3 regions of the Actinoplanes sp. NPDC023936 genome follow, and region 2 is predicted to be linked to each of the others. Evidence: riboswitches for the same ligand, from Rfam matches in the RefSeq annotation. Region 2 holds a riboswitch; each other region holds the start of a gene.
What was found. Region 2 has a riboswitch for cobalamin ahead of AB0F72_RS39370 (ribonucleoside-diphosphate reductase subunit alpha). Riboswitches for the same ligand answer to the same signal wherever they lie in the genome.
Positions count from the first base shown of each region.

Region 1: it holds a riboswitch for cobalamin, as region 2 does, so the genes downstream of both, AB0F72_RS05365 (VWA domain-containing protein) here and AB0F72_RS39370 (ribonucleoside-diphosphate reductase subunit alpha) in region 2, are expected to answer to the same signal.
Region 3: it holds a riboswitch for cobalamin, as region 2 does, so the genes downstream of both, AB0F72_RS20315 (CbtA family protein) here and AB0F72_RS39370 (ribonucleoside-diphosphate reductase subunit alpha) in region 2, are expected to answer to the same signal.

Region 1 covers NZ_JBEZZR010000003.1:174,371-181,754, forward strand. Annotated here, with positions in the region: gene AB0F72_RS05350 (cobalamin biosynthesis protein) at 1-318, opposite strand, end outside; gene AB0F72_RS05355 (cobyrinate a,c-diamide synthase) at 315-1,661, opposite strand; gene cobO (cob(I)yrinic acid a,c-diamide adenosyltransferase) at 1,655-2,254, opposite strand; gene AB0F72_RS05365 (VWA domain-containing protein) at 2,614-4,803, opposite strand; cobalamin riboswitch at 4,861-4,986, opposite strand; gene AB0F72_RS05370 (ABC transporter permease) at 5,141-6,376, opposite strand; gene AB0F72_RS05375 (ABC transporter ATP-binding protein) at 6,373-7,092, opposite strand; gene AB0F72_RS05380 (peptidoglycan-binding protein) at 7,189-7,384, opposite strand, start outside.
Region 2 covers NZ_JBEZZR010000056.1:31,938-39,321, forward strand. Annotated here, with positions in the region: gene AB0F72_RS39360 (BTAD domain-containing putative transcriptional regulator) at 1-1,896, opposite strand, end outside; gene AB0F72_RS39365 (diacylglycerol kinase family protein) at 2,385-3,308, shown strand; cobalamin riboswitch at 3,349-3,564, shown strand; gene AB0F72_RS39370 (ribonucleoside-diphosphate reductase subunit alpha) at 3,679-6,021, shown strand; gene AB0F72_RS39375 (ribonucleotide-diphosphate reductase subunit beta) at 6,021-7,016, shown strand; gene AB0F72_RS39380 (sulfite exporter TauE/SafE family protein) at 7,078-7,384, opposite strand, start outside.
Region 3 covers NZ_JBEZZR010000014.1:121,699-129,082, forward strand. Annotated here, with positions in the region: gene AB0F72_RS20295 (SMP-30/gluconolactonase/LRE family protein) at 1-805, opposite strand, end outside; gene AB0F72_RS20300 (histidine phosphatase family protein) at 863-1,561, opposite strand; gene AB0F72_RS20305 (SDR family oxidoreductase) at 1,568-2,305, opposite strand; gene AB0F72_RS20310 (GAF domain-containing protein) at 2,475-4,574, shown strand; cobalamin riboswitch at 4,597-4,731, shown strand; gene AB0F72_RS20315 (CbtA family protein) at 4,787-5,548, shown strand; gene AB0F72_RS20320 ((2Fe-2S)-binding protein) at 5,511-6,356, opposite strand; gene AB0F72_RS20325 (erythromycin esterase family protein) at 6,413-7,384, shown strand, end outside.

The DNA of each region.
Region 1 (7,384 bases), on a different contig from region 2:
CGGCACCAGCAGCACGCTCGACGGACCGGCCGCCAGCAGCGCCGCCGCTTCCGCTACTCCCGGCGTCCCGATCGCTGCCGCAACCGCCACACTCGGAGTGGGCACCGGCACCTCGGCGAGTTCCGGCACCGTGAACGCGACGAATCGCCAGCCATGGGACGACGCCACGATCCGCACCACGTCGTCCCGCCGATGCACGGTGGCGAGCACCGCGACCCGCTCCCCCGGGATCCCGGCGGCGTCGAGCACCGACCGCACCGCGGCTGACAACTCGTGGGGCCCGGTCCCGGACCGGGCGCCGACCCCCACGGCGATCACGCCGCCGCCCGCACCAGCCGCTCCGCGATCCCCCGATGCCCCGCCCAGTGCAGATGCAGATACGACGCGTGCAGCCCCGGACCGGCGAACCCCTCCGGGTCCGCGCCCCGCCACGCCCACGCCGCCCCGCCGGCCGGCGACAGCAGCACCCCGGACCGCGGATGCACCACGGTCCGGTGGAACTCGTGCCCGGTGACCCGGGTCCCGGCCGCCGCGAGCGGGCTGTCCGACAGCGCGACGGCGTCGCGGTATCCCAGGGTCAGCGACGGCGTCATCGCCGCCTCGGCCTCGATCACGCCGCACATCGGCTTGCCGTCCAGCGAGTCGCACAGCCACAGCAGCCCCGCGCACTCGGCAGCGATCGGTCCGCCGGCGGCGGCCAGCGCGGCGACCGAGGAGCGCAGCGGGGCGTTCGCCGACAGCTCGGCCGCGTACACCTCCGGGAACCCGCCGCCGACCACGAGGGCCCGCGTCCCGGCCGGCAGGGACTCGTCCCGCAACGGGTCGACGATCACGACCTCGGCTCCGGCTCCGGTCAGCAGTTCGGTCGTCTCCGCGTACCCGAAGGAGAAAGCCGGGCCACCGGCGACCGCGACGATCGGACGGCCCGGAACCGGGTCCTCAGAGATCGGGGTCCACGCGGAAACCGCAAGCGGCGGCGCGGACCGGGCGACCGCCGCGACCGCGTCCAGATCGACCGAGGCGGCGATCAGCGTGGCGAGCGCGTCGACCGAGGCCAGGGCCTCCGCGCGGCGCTCGGCGGCGGGGATCAGCCCGAGGTGCCGGGACGGGGCGGCGACCGCTTCGGCGCGGCGCAACGCACCGAGCACCGGCGTGCCGACCTCCTCGCACGCGTCGCGCAGGATCTGCTCGTGCCGGTCCGAGCCGACCCGGTTGAGGATCACCCCGGCCAGCCGGACCGTCCCGAAGCTGCGGAAGCCGTGCACCAGCGCGGCCACCGACCGGCCCTGCGCGGCGGCGTCCACGACCAGGATCACCGGGGCTTGCAGCAACTCCGCGACCTGGGCGGTGGAGCCGGTCTCGCCGGCGCCGGTCCGGCCGTCGTAGAGGCCCATCACCCCTTCCACGATCGCGATCTCGGCCCCCGCCGACCCGTGCGCGAACAGCGGCCCGATCATGTCCTCGCCGACCAGGACCGGGTCCAGGTTGCGCCCGGGGCGCCCGGCCGCGAGAGCGTGATAGCCCGGGTCGATGTAGTCCGGCCCGACCTTGAACGGCGCTGTCCGGAGACCGCGCTGCCGGAACGCCGCGAGGAGCCCGGTCGCCACTGTCGTCTTGCCGTGCCCGGACGCGGGCGCGGCGATCACGACCCGGTTCACCATTCGATCCCCTGCTGTCCCTTGCGCCCCGCGTCCATCGGATGCTTCACCTTGGTCATCTCGGTGACCAGGTCGGCCGCCGCGATCAGGTCGGGATGCGCGTCCCGCCCGGTGATCACGATGTGCTGCGTGCCGGGACGATCCCGGATGACGGAGATGACCTCGGCGACGTCCACCCAGCCCCATTTCATCGGGTAGGTGAACTCGTCCAGCACGTAGAACTTGTAGCTCTCCGCGGCGAGGTCCCGCTTGATCTGCGCCCAGCCCTCGGCGGCCTCGGCGGCGTGGTCACGCTCGGTACCGGCGCGCTGGATCCACGACCACCCCTCGCCCATCTTGTGCCAGGTCACCGGCGTGCCGTTGACGCCGTCGAGGGCCTTCAGCGCGGACTCCTCGCCGACCTTCCACTTCTGCGACTTCACGAACTGGAACACGCCGATCGGCCACCCCGCGCTCCACGCCCGCAGCGCCATCCCGAACGCCGCCGTCGACTTGCCCTTGCCCGCCCCGGTGTGCACGGCGAACACCGCCTGCCGCCGCCGCTGCCGCGTGGTCAGCCCGTCGTCCGGAGTCACGGCGACTTTCCCTTGAGGCATTTTCCCACCCTTTTCCTTGTACGGGTGACGCCGTCCCGCCAACCCGAGCCGTCACCGAGAACCCAGCGACCCGGCGCGGGCCGGCTCGCTCCCCTCACCCACCGTCAGTGGTCCCGCTCCCACCCCCGCGTGTTGAGTTCGGGTGCGGAACGCGCCCCAACTCCACACGCAGTCCCGCCCCCCGCCCGCGTGTTGAGTTCGGGTGCGGAACGCGCCCCAACTCCACACGCAGTCCCGCCCCCCGCCTGCGTGTTGAACTCGGGTGCGGAACGCGCCCCAACTCCACACGCAGTCCCGCTCCCCCGCCTGCGTGTTGAGTTCGGGTGCGGAACGCGCCCCAACTCCACACGCTGTGGGGTTCAGGCCGCCCGGCGGTAGGCGCGGTCCGCCGGAGCGGGCGCCGCTCCGGGGCCCGGCAGGACCGATGCCTGCAACCGCTCGAGCGGCATCAGCTCGGCCTTCAGCGCGGCGGCGAGCCGCCCGGCCAGACCGAGCCGGATCGGACCGGACTCGCAGTCGACGACCACCGTCGCCACCCCGTTCAGCGCCGGCGCGAGCCGCAGCGGGTCCGGGCCGCTGGTGGCCCGCCCGTCCGTGACCAGCACCAGCAACGGCCGCCGGCGCGGGTCACGCCGCCGCTCGGTGGCGATGGTCGCCGCCGCGGCGCGCAGCCCGGCCGCGATCGGGGTCCGCCCACCGGTCCGCAGCGCCGCCAGCCGCATCACGCCGACCTCATGACTGGACGTCGGCGGCAACACCACCTCGGCGTCCGCACCCCGGAACGTGATCATCCCGATCCGGTCCCGCCGCTGGTAGGCGTCCCGCAGCAGCGACAGCACCGCCGTCTTGACCAGTGTCATCCGCTTCCGGGCCGCCATCGATCCGGACGCGTCCACGACGAAGAGCACGAGGTTGGCCTCCCGCCCCACATGCACCGATTCCCGCAGATCTCGTGGTGCCACGCGAACCCGCCGCCGCAACATTCCGGATATTTCCGAAATATCGGAGGATGGGCGGAGCGCGGCCTCCGCGCCCGTCCGGTCCAGCGCGGCACGCAGCGTCGCCGGCAGGTGCGGCGCGCCCGCGAGCTTGCCGACCGGAGCCCGGCTGCCGACGACCCGGCCGCGCCGGGCGTAGGCCGGGGAGCGCCGTCCGGCGTGGCCCCCCTCGCCACGGGCCGAGATGCGCAGTGTCCTGGTGCGATAGGCCGGCCCGGCACTGGCCGCCACACCGGGTTTGCCGGCCTGTTCGGCGCCGGTCTCCCCCGGTTGCCCGGAGCCGTCCGCGGCCTGCCCCGCGGGGTCCGCCGCCGGCCCGGAGCCGGATCCCGCGTCGTTCGCCGCCTGCTGCCCGGCGCCGTTGTCCCCTGGGCCGCCCGGGTCGTCGCCGGCCGGGCTCCCGGGACCGCCGCCGTCACGCGGGCCCTGCGGTGCGCCACCCCCGCCGCCCTCGGGCGGGCCGTCGCCGTCCGGGTCGTCACCGTCCGAATCGTCACCGTCGTGATCAGCTGGCCCGGGGTCCTGCTCGGCCGCCTGGCGCTCGGCCTCGGCGAGGGCCTGCTCGAGCTTCTCCTCGTCGGTGCCGGGCGGATCGAGCGGGTCGGTCCGCCGCCGGTGCGGCAGGGCCAGCCGGGCCGCGTCGCGGACGTCGTCGGCGGTCACCCGGTCGCGGCCGTGCCAGGCGGCCAGGGCGACAGCGCTGCGGGCCACCACGATGTCGGCGCGCATGCCGTCCACGCCGTAGGCGAGACAGACCCGGGCGATCCGGTCCAGCTCCGTGTCGGGCAGCCGGACGCTGGGCAGTTGCGCGCGGGCGGCGGCGATCCGGGCGGCGACCTCGCGCTCGGCCTCGGCGAACCGGGCGGCGAACCCATCCGGGTCCGCCTCGTAGGCCAGCCGCCGGCGCACCACCTCGGCCCGCTGCACCGCGTCGCGGGGCGCCGCCACCGTGACGACCAGGCCGAACCGGTCCACCAGCTGCGGGCGCGGCTCGCCCTCCTCCGGGTTCATCGTGCCGACCAGCAGGAAACGTGCCGCGTGCTTCACCGACACACCGTCACGCTCGACGTGCGCACGGCCCATCGCGGCGGCGTCCAGCAGCAGGTCGACCAGGTGGTCGGGGAGCAGGTTCACCTCGTCGACGTAGAGCACGCCCCGGTGCGCGGCGGCGAGCAGACCCGGCTCGTACGCCTTCACGCCGTCGCTGAGCGCCCGCTGCAGGTCCAGCGTGCCCACCACTCGGTCCTCGGTGGCGCCGACCGGCAACTCGACCAGGCTGGCCGGGCGGGCGTCGGCGGGGCCACCGATCGGGTGCGGGCCGTCCGGGCAGCCCGGATCCGGGGCGTCCGGGTCACACGCGAACCGGCAGCCGCGTACCGTCTCGATGCCCGGCAGCAGACCGGCCAGCGCACGCACGACGGTGCTTTTCGCGGTGCCCTTCTCGCCGCGCACCAGCACACCGCCAACCGCCGGGGAGACCGCTGTCAGCAGCAGCGCCAGGCGCAGATCATCGAGGCCGACGACGGCCGTGAACGGGTAGGGAGTTGTCACGAGGGTCCCTTCTGCGCGGGTGTCCACGCCCGCACGTCAGTCACGAACGAGCGGCCGGAGTCTCCTGACTCCCGGATCGGCGATCACCGCGCCTTCCGGCCTCATGGCGAAGCCGTGGCTGGACGTGCGGGTCGCTCCCCGGTCACAGTGGCGGGACCGTCCCGGACTCGCACCGGGTTCCTCCGCTACCGCTCGCCGGTCACTCTTTCTCACCGGCGGGGTACGCGTCAACGCGAGCACCGGTGACGACGGTCGCTCCGGCGCCTCCCGGGCCTCCCCGCGCCGCGTCCGACAGCTCAATCGGCGCCGCGTCCGGAACGGCTCGGTGCGGGCGGCGCTAGCGGCGCAGCGCCTCGGAGGGTTCGGTGCGGGCGGCCCGCAGCGCCGGGTAGAGCCCGGCCAGCATCCCGGTCAGCGCGCCGATCACCGGGGCGGGCAGCACGGTGGCCGGGTCCAGGATGACCGTCCACTCCCGCGCGAGCGCCACCGCGAGGACCACGCCCACTCCCAGCGCCGTGCCGGTCAGCCCGCCGAGCGCGCCCAGCACTGTCGACTCGGTGAGGAACTGACCGGCCACGTGCCGGGGCCGCGCACCCAGTGCCCGGCGCAGGCCGATCTCGCCGACCCGTTCCATCACCGCGACCAGGGTGGTGTTGGTGATGCTCACCGCACCGATCACCAGGCAGATCCCGGCGAGCGCGAGGAACAACCCGGACAGTTCGGTGTCGACATCGTCGCGCAGGCTGCGCGGGTCGGGCGGCGGCACGGCCCGGAGCAGGCCGGCGCCGTCCGGGCGCAGCGCGACCGGCGCCTGCCGGGCGATCAGTTGGGCCGCGCCGAGACGCGTCTCGATCACCATCTTGGCCGGGTTCACGGCCGGGTCGGGCGCCGGATAGAGATCCTCGGCGGTGGCCCGAGGCAGCACGATGCCGAGGAGCAGCTCGGGCAGGCGCTCGGTGTCCGAGATGATGCCGACGACGGTGAACGGGCGGCCGTCGATGAAGACCGCGGGACGGCCGCTGAGCTGGTGGATGTTGAGCCGGCCGGCGGCGGCCGGGCCGAGCACCACGACGTGTTCGCCGCGCTTGTCGTGGAAGGCGTCGAACAGCCGGCCGGTACGCACGGCGGGCTTGGCCGCGGCGAGTGCGCCGGCCGACGCCGCGTACACCGGAAGGTCCGCGGCGTTGCCCCGCGACTCGGCCCGCACGTCGGGCGCCGAGCCGATCACCGGGCGGCGCAGCGGCACGTTCCAGTAGACGCCGGACGCCACCACCCCGTTGAGCCGGTTGATCCGCTGGTCGGCGTCGGCGGGGAAGCTGACGCCGCTCTCCCCCGCGTCGGTCACCGTCACGGTGGTCTCGGCGAGCGCGTCGAAGTGCTTGCCGATCTGGCCGGTGGCGGTCGAGGTCAGGCCCAGGACGGCGACGAAGGCGCCCACCCCGAGAACCGTGCCGAGGGTGGTGAGCACGGAGCGGGCCGGCCGTTGCAGGATGCCGGCGACCGCCTCGGCGATCAGGTCGGGGAGACGGAAGACGGATCGTTCCGGAATGGCCCGGCGCCGGCGGAGCCTCACCGCACCGCTCCGGCCGGCAGCTCGTCCATCCGGCCGTCGACGATCCGGACCACGCGCCGCGCCCGCTCGGCCACCGTGGCGTCGTGGGTGATCACCACGATGGTGAGACCGGCCGCGTGCAGCTCGTCGAAGAGCCCGAGCAGCCGCAGCGACGTGGCCGAGTCGAGGTTGCCGGTGGGCTCGTCGCAGAGCAGGATCGCCGGCTCGTTCACCAGGGCCCGGGCGATCGCGACCCGCTGCCGTTCGCCGCCGGACATCGTGGTGGGCAGCGCGTACGCCCGGTGGCCCACCTCGACCCGGCCGAGCGCGGCCAGGGCGGCGGCGCGGCGGTGCCGGCGCGGACGGCCGTTGTAGACCTGAGCGAGCATCACGTTCTCCACGGCGGTCCGGTGCGGCAGCAGATGGAAGGACTGGAAGACGAAGCCGATCCGGCCGCCGCGCAGGGCGGTCCGTTCCCGCTCGGCGAGGCCGGAGACGTCCACCCCGTCCAGGCGGTAGGTGCCCGACGTCGGCCGGTCCAGCAGGCCGAGAAGGTTGAGCAGCGTGGACTTGCCGGAACCGGAGGGCCCGACGATGGCCAGGTAGTCGCCACGGGTCACCCGCAGGGTCGCCGCACGCAGCGCCGCGACGGCCGGCGGACCGGGATAGACGCGGGACACCCCGTCAAGATCGAGAACCGGCGGCGGCTCCGGCCCGGGCTCTCCGGGCTTCAGGATCGGCGCCGCCGGTACGTCGCCGGGCCCTCCGAGTTCCAAGATCTGCGTGGTCAGGTCCGGACCGGGATCAGGCACCGGCGGCATGGTGGGCCCCATTCAGCTCTTCCCCGGTTCGGGAGCGGCCGGCGCCGCGTCGAGGCCGGTCACCACCTCGTCACCCGGCTCCAGGTCACCGCCGTCGACCGGCTCGATCTCCACCAGACCCGCCGCGGAGACGCCGGGCTCCACCGTCACCTGCCGCTGGGCGCCACCCGGCTCGACCACTGTCACGGTGGTACGGCCGTCCGCCGAC
Region 2 (7,384 bases):
TTGCAGGGCCTCCTGCAGGTTCGCCAGCTCGCGGCGCATCGTGGGCGTGGTCCACGGGTCGCGGTCCCGGCCCCGGCGGACCAGCTCCTGCGCCAGGTCGAGCATCCACCGGGCGTGCGCGGCGCGGGCCTTTCCCTCCTCGTCCGGTCCGAGGTGACCGATGCCGACGTGCCGCACGGTCTCCAGCAGCCGATAGCGGGGCTGCTCAGCGCTGAGATCACAGGTCACCAGCGAGGCGTCGACGAGCTCCGCGAGCAGCGGCTCGGCGTCAGCGCCGGCTCTCGACGCGCCGGTTTCCGACGCGCCGGCTCTCGACGCGCCGGTTTCCGACGCGGCGCTCTGGAAGTAGGGCAGCGCGTCCAGGCCGAAGCCACCCCGGCACACCGCGAGGTGGTCCAGCAGGCGTTGCGCCGCCGGGTCCAGCAGACGGTACGACCATTCGACGGTCGCCGAGACCCCGGTGGCCCGATCGCCACCGCGTGCCGGGTCGAGCACGTTGAGCCCGGCTCCCAGCCGGTCCCGCAGATGCGCTAGGCCGAACACCGCCTCACGCCGTGCCGCCAGCTCCACCGCCAGTGGCAAGCCGTCGACCAGCTCGCAGATCTGGGCGGCCAGTTCACGCGTACGCACATCGTCCCGGAAATCCGCACGCAGCAAGGCCGCGCGGTCGCAGAAAAGCGCGACCCGGTCGGAAGCCGGCAGCGGGCCGATCCGGATGACCCGCTCCCCCGCCACATCGAGGCGCTGGCGGGACGTCGCCAGCACCCGCACCTCCGGACAACGGGCGATCAGCTCGCTGACCAGGGCTCGGACCGCGTCGAGCAGATGCTCACAGTTGTCCAGCACGAGCACCGACGGACTCGCCCCGAGCCGCTCGGCCAGCGCCGTGACACCGCCGCGCGGTGCGGCGCGCATGCCCAGCGCCCCGGCGACCGCCGCCGCCACGTCCGCCGGAACCGAGCGCTCGGCCAGCTCCACGACGAGCTCGTCGCCGCTGAGCGCCTCGGTCATCAGCCGGGTCTTGCCGACCCCACCCGGACCGATCAGAGTGATCACCCGGTCGGTGTCCAGCGCGGTGCGGATCGCGGTGAGCTCGGCGGTCCGGCCGAAGAAGCGGTCCGCGCTCCTCGGCCGGGCTCGGCGGTGCGATCCCGGATCCTCTTCGAGGATCCTCCGCTGCATGTCGATCATGGCGGGCGACGGGTCCAGGCCGTAGTCCGCCGACATCCTTTCCCGGTACGCCCTGACCACCGCCAACGCCTCCGGGGTACGGCCGGTCGCGTGCAAGGCGCGCATGAGCAGCAGATGTGGCCGTTCCCGCAACGGTTCCGCGAGGGCGAGGGCCTCGATCTCGGGTAGCGCCTCGGCCGCCCACCCCGCGTCGATCCGCCGGTCCAGACACTCCTCGCGCAGGTGGCGGCGCCACTCGGCGAGCCGGGCCACATCCGGCGCGAACGCGAGCCGGTCCGCCACGTCCGACAGCGGATCCCCCCGCCACACGTCGAGCGCCGCGGCGAGCGTGGCGGCGGCCAGGTCGGCGGGCTGGTGACGGGCCCGGGCGATCAGCCGCTCAACCCGGTCGACGTCCAACCCGTCGCCGTCCCCGGCGTGGTCGTCGCTTGTCAGCGCGAGCCGGTAGCCGCCCGACTCGCGGCGGATCACGTCACCACCGGTGTGCCGCCGGAGCCGGGACACATAGCTGTGCAGATTGCCGAGCGCGTTGTCCGGCGGCTCACCCTCCCAGAGCGCGTCGATCAGCTCGGCGACCGAAACCGGGCGGCCGCCGGCGAGCGCGAGACGGGCGAGCAGGACGCGCTGCGGCATTCCGGTGAGCGGGATTGGGACACCGTCACGGGTCAACTCGACCGGTCCCAGCACCCCCACCCGGATCCCCACCGGGCCATTCTCCCCGGCCGTCACCACCGATGACCAGTAGTTATCCGCTCCCCGACACAGCACTGTGCACCAGCCGGACCAGCCGGACCAGCCGGACCAGCCGGCCCGGAGCGCGCCGGCTGAAAGCAAGACCGGGCCGTAGCTGGCGCAGGTCATCACACCGGATAACCGCGCTCACCTACGGCTCGAACCACCCAGCCGTAGCTGGCGCAGGCCACCACACCCGAATAGCCACGCTCAACTACGGCTCGCACCACCCGGCCGTAGCTCAATCAGGTCACCGGCCTTGATGACCTGCCTGCGCTACGGCTCGGCGGCAGCGCAGCGCAGCGACGGCCACGGCCACGGGCACGGCCACGGCAACGGGCACGGCAACGGCCATGGCCACGGCAACGGGCACGGCGACGGCAGCGGCAACGATCGCGGCCTGGGGACTGTCCAAGGTCACCCGCGACGCTTCCGGGACGGGCGCCGGATAGGGTCGGGCGGTGCGGACGAAGCAGCAGCTGACCGACGACATCCGGAGCGAGCGGCGCGCCGCGCTCGTGGTCAACGCGCGGTCGCGGCGGGGGCGGCAGTTCTACGATGACGCGCACGCCCGGCTGCAGGCGGCCGGGTTCAAGCTGCTCGGATCCTACGGCGTCGAGGGCGATCTGGAGCGGAGCCTTCAGCAGGCGATCGACCTCGGCCCGGACCTGCTCGTGGCCGGTGGCGGCGACGGGACGATCAGCACGGCGGGGCGGATGCTGGCGCACCGGGACATGGCGCTCGGGCTGCTGCCGCTCGGCACCACCAACAACTTCGCGCGGACCGTCGGCATCCCGCCGGACCTGGACACGGCCGTCGCGACGATGACCGAGGGCGCGGTGATCGATGTGGACCTCGGGATCGCCGGTGACATGCCGTTCACCAATCATGTCGGCGTCGGCCTCTCCGCCGAGGTGATGATCAACGCGCCGAGCCGGCTCAAGAGGGCGATCGGGCGGTTCGCGTACCCGATCACCGCGCTGGGCCTGTTGAGAAAGCACAGACCACTGCGGGCGACGGTTCGCGCCGGCGGGCGGGAGATCGTCTTCGCCACCCACCAGGTGTACGTGGCGAACGGTGGTTTCCACGCCGGCCGGCCGATCACCGCTGACGCGCACGCCGACGACCGGCTGCTGGTGGCCTACCCGGTGGGCGGCGCGACCCGCCGTGAGCTGCTGCGCGAGACGGCCCGCAACGCGTTGACGGGCCACCGCCGTACCCTCCATGAACGTCCTTTTCTCGCGGTCGGCGAGCTGTGGCTGGAGACGGATCGGCCGGCGGCGGTCGAGGTGGACGGTGAGCCCTGCGGGCAGACGCCGCTGCGGATCGCCCTCGATGCGAACGCGCTGCGGATCATGGCGCCTCCGGGTACTGAAGATCACTGACACAGCATGTTGGGTTGCGCGAACGAACGCCCGCCCAGATATGGTGTCTCCCGCAGCTGGTTCGGCCCCGCGCGAGCGGACGCCGAGGCAAGAGGGAATCCGGTGGAAGTCCGGAACTGCCCCGCAGCGGTTAGTGGGAACGACCGCCGTCAACGAAGCACTGGACCGCGAGGTCTGGGAAGCGACGGCCATTAGGCGATCTTGAAAAGGATCACGCCCGCGAGTCCGAAGACCTGCCAGCGCGCCGCATGCCACCTGGCGTGCGGCGGTCGAAGGTCGCGTGGGACGACCGACGCCGAAAGCCGGCCGCCACGCGTGCCCGGTGGCGTCTCCCCGTGCCCCGAGACCATGGGCTCGCGAGGAGAGAGCAATGCACACCGAGCAACGACGGCACACGATGCAGGTCCGCAAGCGCAACGGCGAGACCGAGCCGGTCGACGTCAACAAGATCGTCAAGGCGGTCGAGCGCTGGGTCGCCGACCTGGACGAGGTCGACCCGCTGCGGGTCGCCACCAAGACCATCAGCGGGCTCTACGACGGCGCCACCACCGCTGAGCTGGACAAGCTGTCGATCCAGACGGCCGCCGAACTGATCAGCGAGGAGCCGCAGTACTCCCGGCTCGCCGCCCGGCTGCTCGCCGCGTTCGTCGAGCAGGAGGTCGGCGAGGAAGGCGTCACCAGCTTCAGCGAATCGATCAGGCTGGGGCACCAGCAGGGTCTGATCAGCGACGAGACAGCGACATTCGTCGCGGACAATGCGACAAACCTCGACCGGGCGATCGATGACGCGAACAACCTGCGCTTCGAGTATTTCGGGCTGCGCACCGTGGCCGACCGTTACCTGCTGCGGCACCCCACCAAGCGGACGGTCATCGAGACACCGCAGCACTGGCTGCTCCGCGTCGCCTGCGGCCTCTCGCAGACCGCCGACGAGGCGATCGGTTTCTACCGCCTGATGTCCAGCCTCGCCTATCTTCCCAGCTCACCGACGCTGTTCAACTCGGGCACCCGGCACACTCAGATGTCGAGCTGCTTCCTCGTCGACTCGCCGAAGGACGAGCTGGACTCGATCTACGAGCGGTACCACCAGGTCGCGAAACTCTCCAAGTTCTCCGGCGGCATCGGCATCTCCTGGTCGCGGGTCCGTGGCCGCGGCGCGCTCATCCGGGGCACGAACGGCAAGTCGAACGGTATCGTCCCGTTCCTGAAGACGCTCGACGCGGGCGTCGCGGCGGTCAATCAGGGCGGCCGGCGCAAGGGCGCGGCCTGCGTCTATCTGGAGCCGTGGCACCCGGACATCGAGGAATTCCTGGAATTGCGGGACAACACCGGCGAGGAGTCCCGGCGCACCCACAATCTGAACCTGGCGAACTGGATCCCGGACGAATTCATGCGCCGCGTCGAGGCCGACGAGGACTGGTCGCTGATCGACCCCTCGGACGCGCCGATGCTGCCGGACCTGTTCGGCGACGAGTTCACCGAGGCCTACCAGGCGGCCGAGAAGAACGCCGTCAAAACCGTCAAGGCCCGCGATCTGTACGGGCGGATGATGCGCACCCTGGCGCAGACCGGAAACGGCTGGATGACGTTCAAGGATCCGTCCAACCGGCTGTCCAATCAGACCGGCGCGCCGGGCAACGTCATTCACCTGTCCAACCTGTGCACCGAGATCCTCGAGGTGAACAACGACGACGAGACAGCGGTCTGCAATCTCGGCTCGGTCAATCTGGGCGCGCACGTCACAGCGGACGGGGTGGACTGGGAGAAGCTGCGGGAAACGGTGCGGACGGCCGTGGTCTTCCTGGACCGGGTCATCGACATCAACTATTACCCGGCGCAGCAGGCCGCCGCGTCGAATCCGCGCTGGCGGCCGGTCGGGCTGGGCCTGATGGGATTGCAGGACGCGTTCTTCACGCTGCGGCTGCCGTTCGACTCGGCCGAGGCGCGGGAATTGTCGACACGCGTGCAGGAGGAGATCTTCCTGACCGCGCTGGAATCGTCGGCCGCTCTCGCGGAGCGATTCGGCCCGCATCCCGCGTACCCGGAGACCCGCGCGGCCAAGGGCGATCTGCACCCGGATCTGTGGGGCGCCACGGTGTCGCAGACGTCGCGCTGGACCGCCGTGAAGGAGCGGATCGCCGAGCACGGTCTGCGGAACTCGCTACTGATCGCGATCGCTCCGACCGCGACCATCGCCTCGATCGCGGGCTGCTACGAGTGCATCGAACCGCAGGTCAGCAACCTCTTCAAGCGCGAGACGATGTCGGGCGAATTCCTTCAGATCAACACCTATCTGGTACGGGAATTGAAGTCCCGCAATCTGTGGACCGGCCCGATTCGAGAGGCGATCAAACGCGCCGAAGGCTCGGTGCAGGGCATCGCCGAGCTCCCCGCCGACGTGCGGGAACTGTTCCGCACCGCGTGGGAACTGCCGCAACGCGCGCTGATCGACCTGGCCGCGGCCCGGGCGCCGTACATCGACCAGTCCCAGTCGCTGAACCTCTTCATGGCCGCGCCCACCATCGGCAAGGTCTCGTCGATGTACCTGTACGCCTGGAAATCCGGCCTGAAGACCTCGTACTACCTGCGGTCGCGCCCCGCGACCCGCATTCAGCAGGCGACCGTCTCGGTGGCACCGAGCGTCATCCCGGCGCTCACGCCCGCCGAAGCCTGCTCCCTGGAGAACCCCGAATCGTGTGAGGCCTGCCAGTAATGCTGCTCGACCCCGGAATGGACCTGACCCTGCGGCCGATGAAGTACCCGCACTTCTTCGACCGTTTCAAGGACGCCATCAAGAACACCTGGACCGTCGAGGAGGTCGACCTGCACTCCGACCTCGCCGACCTGGCCAAGCTGACGCCCGCCGAACAGCACCTGGTCTCCCGGCTCGTCGCGTTCTTCGCCACCGGCGACACGATCGTCGCGAACAATCTGGTGCTCAACCTCTACCAGCACGTCAATTCGCCGGAGGGCCGGCTCTACCTGTCCCGGCAGCTGTTCGAGGAGGCCGTACACGTCCAGTTCTATCTGAATCTGCTGGACACCTACGTGCCCGATCCGGACGAGCGGGCGGCGGCGTTCGCGGCCGTCGACAACATTCCGTCGATCGCGCGCAAGGCCGAATTCTGCTTCCGGTGGATCGACTCGGTCTTCGAGCTGCGCGAGCTGCGGACGAAGGCGGATCGTCGGGCGTTCCTGCTCAACGTGATCTGCTTCGCCGCCTGCATCGAGGGGCTGTTCTTCTACGGCGCGTTCGCGTACGTCTACTTCCTGCGCTCCCGTGGTCTGCTGCAGGGGCTGGCGTCCGGCACCAACTGGGTGTTCCGCGACGAGAGCATGCACATGGCGTTCGCGTTCGACGTGGTCGACCAGGTGCGTGCCGAGGAGCCGGACCTGTTCGACGCGGAGATGGAGCAGCAGGTCCGCGACATGCTGGCCGAGGCCGTGGAGTGCGAGGTCCAGTTCGCCGCCGACCTGCTCGAACAGGGCGTCAGCGGGATGTCGCTGGGTGACATGCGGGAGTACCTGCAGCACGTGGCGGACCGGCGGCTCGCCGCGCTCGGCATCGCGCCGGTCTACGGCAGCGGAAACCCGTTCGCCTTCATGGAGCTGCAGGACGTCCAGGAGCTGTCCAACTTCTTCGAGCGGCGCGTCTCGGCGTACCAGGTGGGCGTGACCGGCACCGTCAGCTTCGACGACGACTTCTAGGGCTTACGGCCACGGAAAACGCCCCGGGAGATCAGCTCCCGGGGCGTTCGCCGTCGATGGATCAGGCCCGGGCCGAGGCCTTCTCGTCAGGGGTCTCGCCGGCGGCTGCGGCGGCCTCCGCCTCGGCGAGGATCCGCTCGTCCTCCGCCTTGTGGCTGCGGTACTGGTTGATCGCGTAGACCAGGGCCGCGGCCCAGGCCAGGTAGATCACGGCGTAGATCGAGTAGCGGACCGGGTCGGACGCGTCGATCCAGTCGCTGCGCAGCAGGGACCGGGTGTTGGTCAGGATGATCACACCGCCGACCGCGGCGCCGAGCACCCTCGGCGGGATGTGCCGGACCAGCCAGGCGGCGATCGGCGCGGCGATC
Region 3 (7,384 bases), on a different contig from region 2:
CCGCCGGTCGTACCCGCTCGGGCAGGTTCCAGACCAGGACCCGCAGCAGACCGGGCAGCGGCAGCAAGCGGTCGACGAGCGGATTCCGGGGCGCGGCGATCGCCACCCAGAGCAGGCCGTCGCTGCCGAGTGACATGTTGTCCGGGAAGCCGGGCAGGTTCGCCACGAGCTTGTCGGTGCGGCCGGCGTCCGGGCCGGTCAGCCAGTGGCGGCGGATCCGGTAGCCGGCGGTCTCGGCGATCAGCAGGTGTGACTCGTCGGGGGCGAGGACGACCCCGTTCGCGAATTTCAGGTCGGTCAGCAGCGTGGTGACTGTCCCGTCCGGAGCGCGGCGGACCAGGCGGCCGGTGCAGCTGTGCTCGAGGATGTCGCCGGTGTGCTCCTCGAGGGTCCAGCGGCTGGTCGACGTGGTGAACCAGATCGTCCCGTCGCTGCCGGCCACGACGTTGCTGGCGAACCGGTATCCGGGGCTGACCAGGGCGGAGATCTCCCCGCCCCGGCTCATCGACAGCAGTCCCCGATCATGATCGCAGACCAGCGCTCCCCCGCCGGCGAGCGGCCACAGCCCGAGCGGGCGCCCGCCGGTCGACGCCAGCACCGTGTTCTCGCCGGTCACCGGATCGAGGCGCACGACGTTGCCGCCGGCGAGGCCGGTCAGGATCCGCCCGGCGTCGTCGAAGCGGACGTCCTCGGGACCGTGTCCGCCGGTCGGGAGCCGGCGGCCGATGCGCAGCGGCGCGGTCGGTCCCGGATCGGCGAACCGGGGCGGCGTCCACCGGCGAGGGCTGATCAGGCGACGAGCCATGACAATCTCCAAGATCGGCGGGACACAGAACGGGATCGGCGGGACACAGAAACAAGATCAGCGGTACGTCAGCAACCCCGCGTCCGCTTCGAGGTGAGTGTGCTCGTTGTAGGTCGACATCGACAGCCCTCGCCGCCCGGCGATCAGTTTCGTGACGCCGGTGTTGACCGCCACCCGGTTCAGCGCGGTCCACACCGCCGCGAGCTGCGCCAGGTCCGCCTTCGGGCCGCAGGTGAGCAGCGCGACGGCCATCGCGATCGGCCCGCCGGAGCTGACCGCGACGATGTCCCGGTGCTCGCGCACCAGTTCGCCGGCCCGATCGAGGACACCGGCGACCCGGTCGCGGAAGCCGGGGAACGACTCGGCGTACTCGTGGTCGTTGCCGCCCGACGACCAGCGCCCGGTGGCCGCCTCGAAGACCTCCTGGAACGCGCGGTCCGGCCGGGCGTGCTGACCGAGTTCGGCCATCATGGCGGCCCGGTCCCGGTAGAGCGGCCGGTGCACCTCGACGACGTGCTGGAAGTCGAACTCGTCCCAGCCCGGATCGACCGCCACCTCGGCCGGCAGGTCCAAGCCTGCCACGGTTTCCGCATGCCGGCGCAGGGTTCCGCGCAGCACCAGGCCCGGCCGGATCCCCCGGGCGGCCAGCGACCGGCCGAGCACCCGCGCCTGCTCGTGCCCCGCGTCGGAGAGCGCGTCGTAGTCGTCAGCGCCGAACGACGCCTGACCGTGCCGGATCATGAGAAGACGAGCCACGGACGATCACACCATCTTTCGTACGACGGAGAGCGGAAGCACCCGCATGGCCGCGCCGATCGGCACCCAGGGCCACGCCGGCACATAGGCCTTGGCACGCCGTTTCTCGATCGCCTCGACCATGGACCGCACGCCGGCCGGGGTGTCGACCATGAACCGGGTCCGCTGCTGGACGCGGGCGTTCATCTCGGACCTGATGTACCCCGGGAAGATCACCGAGACGTCGACGCCGGGGATCCGCTCGGACCGCACCCCCTCGGCGATCGCTGCGACACCGGCCTTCGTGGCGGCGTAGGTCGTCATCGACTTGCGCATGCCGCGCAGCGCGGACATCGACGAGATCAGCACCAGGTGACCCCGCCCCTGCTCCCGGAAGATCCGCAGGGCGGCCTCGGTCTGCGCGAGCGCCCCGACGAAGTTGACCATCGCGGTCTCCCGGTTGGCGTCCCACCGTCCGGTGCCGAGCGGCGCGCCCTTGCCGAGCCCGGCGTTCACGACGATCCGGTCGATGCGGCCGAACTCGGCGGCGAATTCGCCGAAGACCCGGAAAACGGCGTCGTCATCGGTGACGTCCAATGCCCGTACCGAAACGTGGCGCTCGGGAATCGCCTCGCGCAACCGTTCCAGGGGTTCCGTGCGCCGCGCGCACAGCGCGAGGTCGTAGCCGAGCGCGGCGAACTGCCGCGCCATCTCCGCACCCAGGCCGGCGCTCGCGCCGGTGATCAGAACGACACCCTTGCTCATCCGGGGGAACTTACGCACTTCTCCGGATCCGCGCTACTGATCGGTAATGTATGCGGCGCGGCGATGGATCTCCGGTCGGAGATCCGACTTGTGGCTTTTCCACGTTGTCCGCGGCGGGGTCGGTCGTTGCCCAAGGGCATAGGTAGGCCCGACGAACAGGACAGTGACGATGGTGACGGAGAACGACGCGGTGCTCCGCGACCCGGTGCGGCTGGCCGCGGTGGAACAGGCGCGATTACTGCTGCCCGTCTCGCCGATGCCGACCGACGGGGTCGCCCGGCTCGCGGCCCGGCTGCTGAACACGCCGATGGCGGCGGTGACGCTCGTCAGCGCGGAGGAGGAGCATTTCGCGGGCGTGCACGATATGCCCTTGTCGCTCGCCGGCACCGGGCAGGCCTCACTGTCGTACTCGGTGTGCAAGTACATCGTCAGCGCCGACCAGCCGGTCCACGCCGGAGACATGATCACCGGCTCCGCGCCCGAGCTGCGCGGGCACCCGCTGGTGACCGAGTACGGGGTACGGGCGTTCGCGGGCGTGCCGGTGCGCGACGCCGAGGGCCGGCCGGTGGGGTCGCTGACCGTTTTCGACGTGGTGCCACGTCAGTGGACCGACGATCAGGTGGACACTCTCACCGAGATCGCGTCGCTGGTGCGGCCGGTGGCCCCGGCCCAGCTCGACGCCGCTGCCCTGCTCACGGTCCTGCTCGACACCCTCTCCGTCGGGGTGGTCGTCGCCGACGAGCGCGGGCGGGTCGTGGTGATGAACCGGGCGCTGCGCGAGGTGGTCGGCCTGTCGCCGCACGCGCCGCTGCCGGAGCACCTCGCCGGCGTCGTCGGCGGGATGCTGCGCCGACCGGACCTGACGCCGCTGCGCTGGGAGCAGACCCCGCTGATGCGGGCCCTCGGCGGTGAGCACGTCGGCACCTCCGACGTGCTCACCGTGCGACCGGGTCACCGGATCCGCACCTTCGCCGCCACCGCGAACCCGATCCTGGGCGCCGGAGGCCGGCGGCTCGGGGCGTTGTCGGTGGCGCACGAGGTCACCGCGCTGCGCCGGGCCGAGAAGTTCCGGGACTGCCACCGCCGGGTCGAGGCGGTGCTGCGGACCGCGGAGTCGGCCGAGGAGGTGGCGCCGGAGATCCTGGAACCCGTGGTCACGACGCTGGGCTGGCCCTGCGCGGAGCTGTTCCTGATCGACGAGGCGGAGGGTGACCTGCGCTCGGTCGGGCACTACGACGCCACCGGGGCGAACAGCGACGACGGGTTGTTCGGGCACGTGCCGGCGTACGGGCACGGGATCACCGGCCGGGTGTGGGAGACCGGGCAGCCGCTGTGGGTGCCGGACATCGCGGACACCGCCGCCTACGTGCCGAAGCCCGCGGAACGGTCGCGCATCGAGATCTGCCTGCGGCGCGGCATCCGTACGGTCCTGGCCGTCCCGGTCCGCGACGGCGGCACCCTGCTCGGCGTGCTGACCTGTTACGCCGGCACCCCGGAGGTCCAGGAGGACCTGCTGACCGTGCTGCTCGACGGTGTCGCGGCCCAGATCGGCGTCTACGTGGCGCTGCGGCGCGCCGAGCAGCTGGCCCGGCAGCTCAGCCGGGCGCAGAACGACTTCATCGACCTGGTCGGCCACGAGATGCGCACCCCGCTCACCTCGATCACCACGAACGCCGGTGTGCTGGCCGAGGAGGCCGGCGGGCTGGACGACGAACAACAGCAGATGATCCAGTCGATCAGCCGGAACAGCGCCGAGCTGCAACGGATCATCGACACGTTGCTGGACCTGGCCGGCCTGGATTCCGGGCACCTCGGCCTGCGTGTCACCGAACTGGACCTGGCCGCGCTGGTCACCGGCGCGGTGGAGGCCGCCCGGGCGAACACGGCCCTCGACATCGACCTGTGGGTGCCGCCGGCTGTCCCGGTGCGCGGCGACGCGGAGCGGCTGCGCCAGGTGGTCACCGACCTGCTGTCGAACGCGGCGACGTACAGCCCGCCGGGCGGCCACGTCGTCGTCACGCTGACCGCCGGCGCGGAGACCGCCGAGCTGAGCATCGCCGACAGCGGGATCGGCACGCCCGCCGACGAACGGGCGCGGGTGTTCGACAGGTTCTTCCGCGGCAGCAACGTGCGGCACCAGGGGATTCCGGGCAGCGGGCTGGGGCTCAGCCTGGCCCGGACGATCGTGCACCTGCACGGCGGGACCATCCGCCTGGACGGCAACGAGCCGGCCGGGACGATCGTGCGGGTGCGCCTGCCGAGGGCGTGACGGGAAGTTGTGCCGCTGGTCGGGGCACCACTAGGTTGAGGGTGCCAACTGCGGCGACGCGAGGGAAGCCGGTGGGAGTCCGGCGCGGTCGCGCCACTGTGACCGGTCCAGCGATGGGCCGGGAGTCAGGGAACTCGCCCGCCGCAGCCCCACGATCGGGACGCGTCATCCCGTTGGAGGTTCGATCTTTCATGTCAGCTCAGCCCCGTTTTGTGTCGTTGCTCCTGCGGGGCCTGCTCGCCGGGCTGATCGCCGGGCTGCTGGCCGGTGGTTTCGCCTTCGCGTTCGGTGAGCCGCACGTCGATGCCGCGATCGCCATCGAGGACGCCGCCGCGGCCGCCTCCTCTCCGGACGCCGCCGCGACTTCGGCTTCGGCTTCGGCTTCGGCTTCGGCTTCGGCTGAGGAACCGCTGGTCAGCCGCAACGGGCAGAAAGCCGGCCTGGTTCTCGCCACCACCCTCTACGGCATCGCGATGGGTGGGCTGCTCGCCACCGCCTACACGCTGCTGCGCCGCCGGTTCCGGATCGCCGCCGACAGCCGTGTGGCGCTCGTGCTGGCCGGATCCGCGCTGGTCGGGGCCGTGCTGGTGCCGTGGGTGAAGTACCCGCCGAACCCGCCCGCCGTCGGTGACCCGGCCACCATCAACCAGCGGACCTGGAGTTACCTGGCGGTGCTGGTGCTGGGTCTGGTCGCCGTCTGGGCCGCGGTGATCGCCGCCCGCACGCAGACCGTGGAGTGGCGCCGTGCGGTGGCCGCCACGCTCGCGTTCGTCGTGGTGGTGTCCGTGGCGTACCTGCTGCTGCCCGGCATCCAGGAGGTGCCGGAGTCGTTCCCGGCGACGCTGCTCTGGGAGTTCCGGATCACGTCGCTCGGCGTGCAGGCGGTGCTGTGGACAGTGCTCGGCCTGGCGTTCGCCGCCCTGGTGACGCCGCGAGTCACCGCCCCGGAACCGGCTGCCGCTGCCGCTGTTTGACGTTCAGGACGCAGTCGCCGCAGGTGCCGCCGCCGGGAATCCGGTAGTAGAGGCAGCAGTTGTTGCGGATCAGCTTTCTCCGGTGGTGACGATCGGGGCGGTGCAGGACGGCCGTCCCGATCAGTGGTTTCCGGGACAGCAGCGCCGCGATCAGATCGGTGGCATTCGCCCCGTTCGCGGCCATCATGGTGCCGGCGCCGCCCAACGCGGACGCCACGTTTCCCCACAAGACCCGGGGAGACAAGACAAATTGGGTACGGAAGACGTCCAGCACCGGCTCGACCAGGATCTCGATCACCGTGTTGAGGGCTGTGACAAGGTCATCGGTGGTGGCCGGCAGACCGTCGCAGAAGATCGGGATCGGCCCACTCGCCACGGGTCGCCAGCGCATCCGGGCCGGATCCGGGATCGGGACCGCGCCGCTGGTCACCGCGGCGGCCAGCGGCGGGGAGACCAGGCGGGCCGCCAGTCCCAGGAAGACTGTCGACGCCACCGCTCGTTTCGGCAGCTCATCGGGGGTGAGGCCGGCCATCGCGGCGAGCAGGTGGCTGGCGCTGTCGACGCGATCGGCGAGGACGCCGGGGTCCTGCAGGTCGGTCAGCGGCCAGGTTCCGTCGATCGGGCGCTGGGTTTCCGGCGTGCGGTGCTGTGTTTCGGAGGTGCAGCGCCGTGTTTCCCGTGCGCGGTGCTGGGTTTCCCATGTGCGGTGCTGGGTTTCCCATGTGCGGTGCTGGGTTTCCCATGTGCAGTAAGGACCGAACCGCGCGGCGGCTTCCAGCGCGGGTGTCGCATCGATCAGTTCGGCCATGGGGCGACGGTATCAGCGAAGTCTCAACCGAGAGTTCAACGATACGGTTCAGGGGTATGACCGACGTCAACGTTCTTTTCGCGCGCCTGCCCCGGCTGCTCGCCATCGGCGAGCCCACCCACAGCTCGGAGCCTCTGCTCCGGCAGCGCAACGACCTGTTCCGGTCGCTCGTCGAGCGGGACGGGTACCGCACCATCGCGATCGAGAGCGACTGCCTGATGGGGCTGGTCGTGGACGAGTACGTCGCCGAGGGCGACGGCTCGCTCGACGATGTGATGAAGCGCGGGTTCAGCCACGAGTGGGGCGCCTTCGCGGGCAATCGTGAGCTGGTGCAGTGGATGCGCGAGCACAACGCCGGCCGGGACGCCGGCTCCCGGGTCCGGTTCGCGGGCTTCGACGGGCCGCTGGAGATCACCGCCGGGGCCAGCCCACGGGCGGCGATGATGGGTCTTCTCTCGTCCTGCTCTTCAATCCTCCCGTCGTCCTCCTCTCCGTCGTCGGCGTCGTCGGGGGCGTCGTCCGCGTCGGCCTCGGCCTCGGCCTCGGCGGAGAGGCTCGACGAGCTGCTCGGCGAGGACGAGCGGTGGACGAACCCGGCCGCCATGATGGACCCGTCACAGTCCGTCGGGCGGACCGGCGACGCCATCCGGCTGCGGGTACTCGCCGACGAGATGGCGGGCCTGGTCGAGGCATGGACGCCGCAGCTGGGAGCCGATCTGGAACGAGCGCGACTGTACGCTCGGACCGCCATCGGGCTGCTGCGCTACCACTACGCGATGGCCGACACCTCACCGAACCGGATCGAGCGGATGCTCGGTGTACGCGACTCGATGATGGCCGCCAACCTGCTCGCCCTCGCCGACCACGGCCCGACGCTGGCGAACGGCCAGAACGCGCACTTCCAGCGGCACAAGAGCTCGATGCGGATGGGCGGCGAGCCGGTGGAATGGTGGAGCGCCGGCGCGATCGCCGGCGTCCACCTGGGTACGGATTACGGGTTCCTCGCCGGTGCCGCGGGAACGATCCGG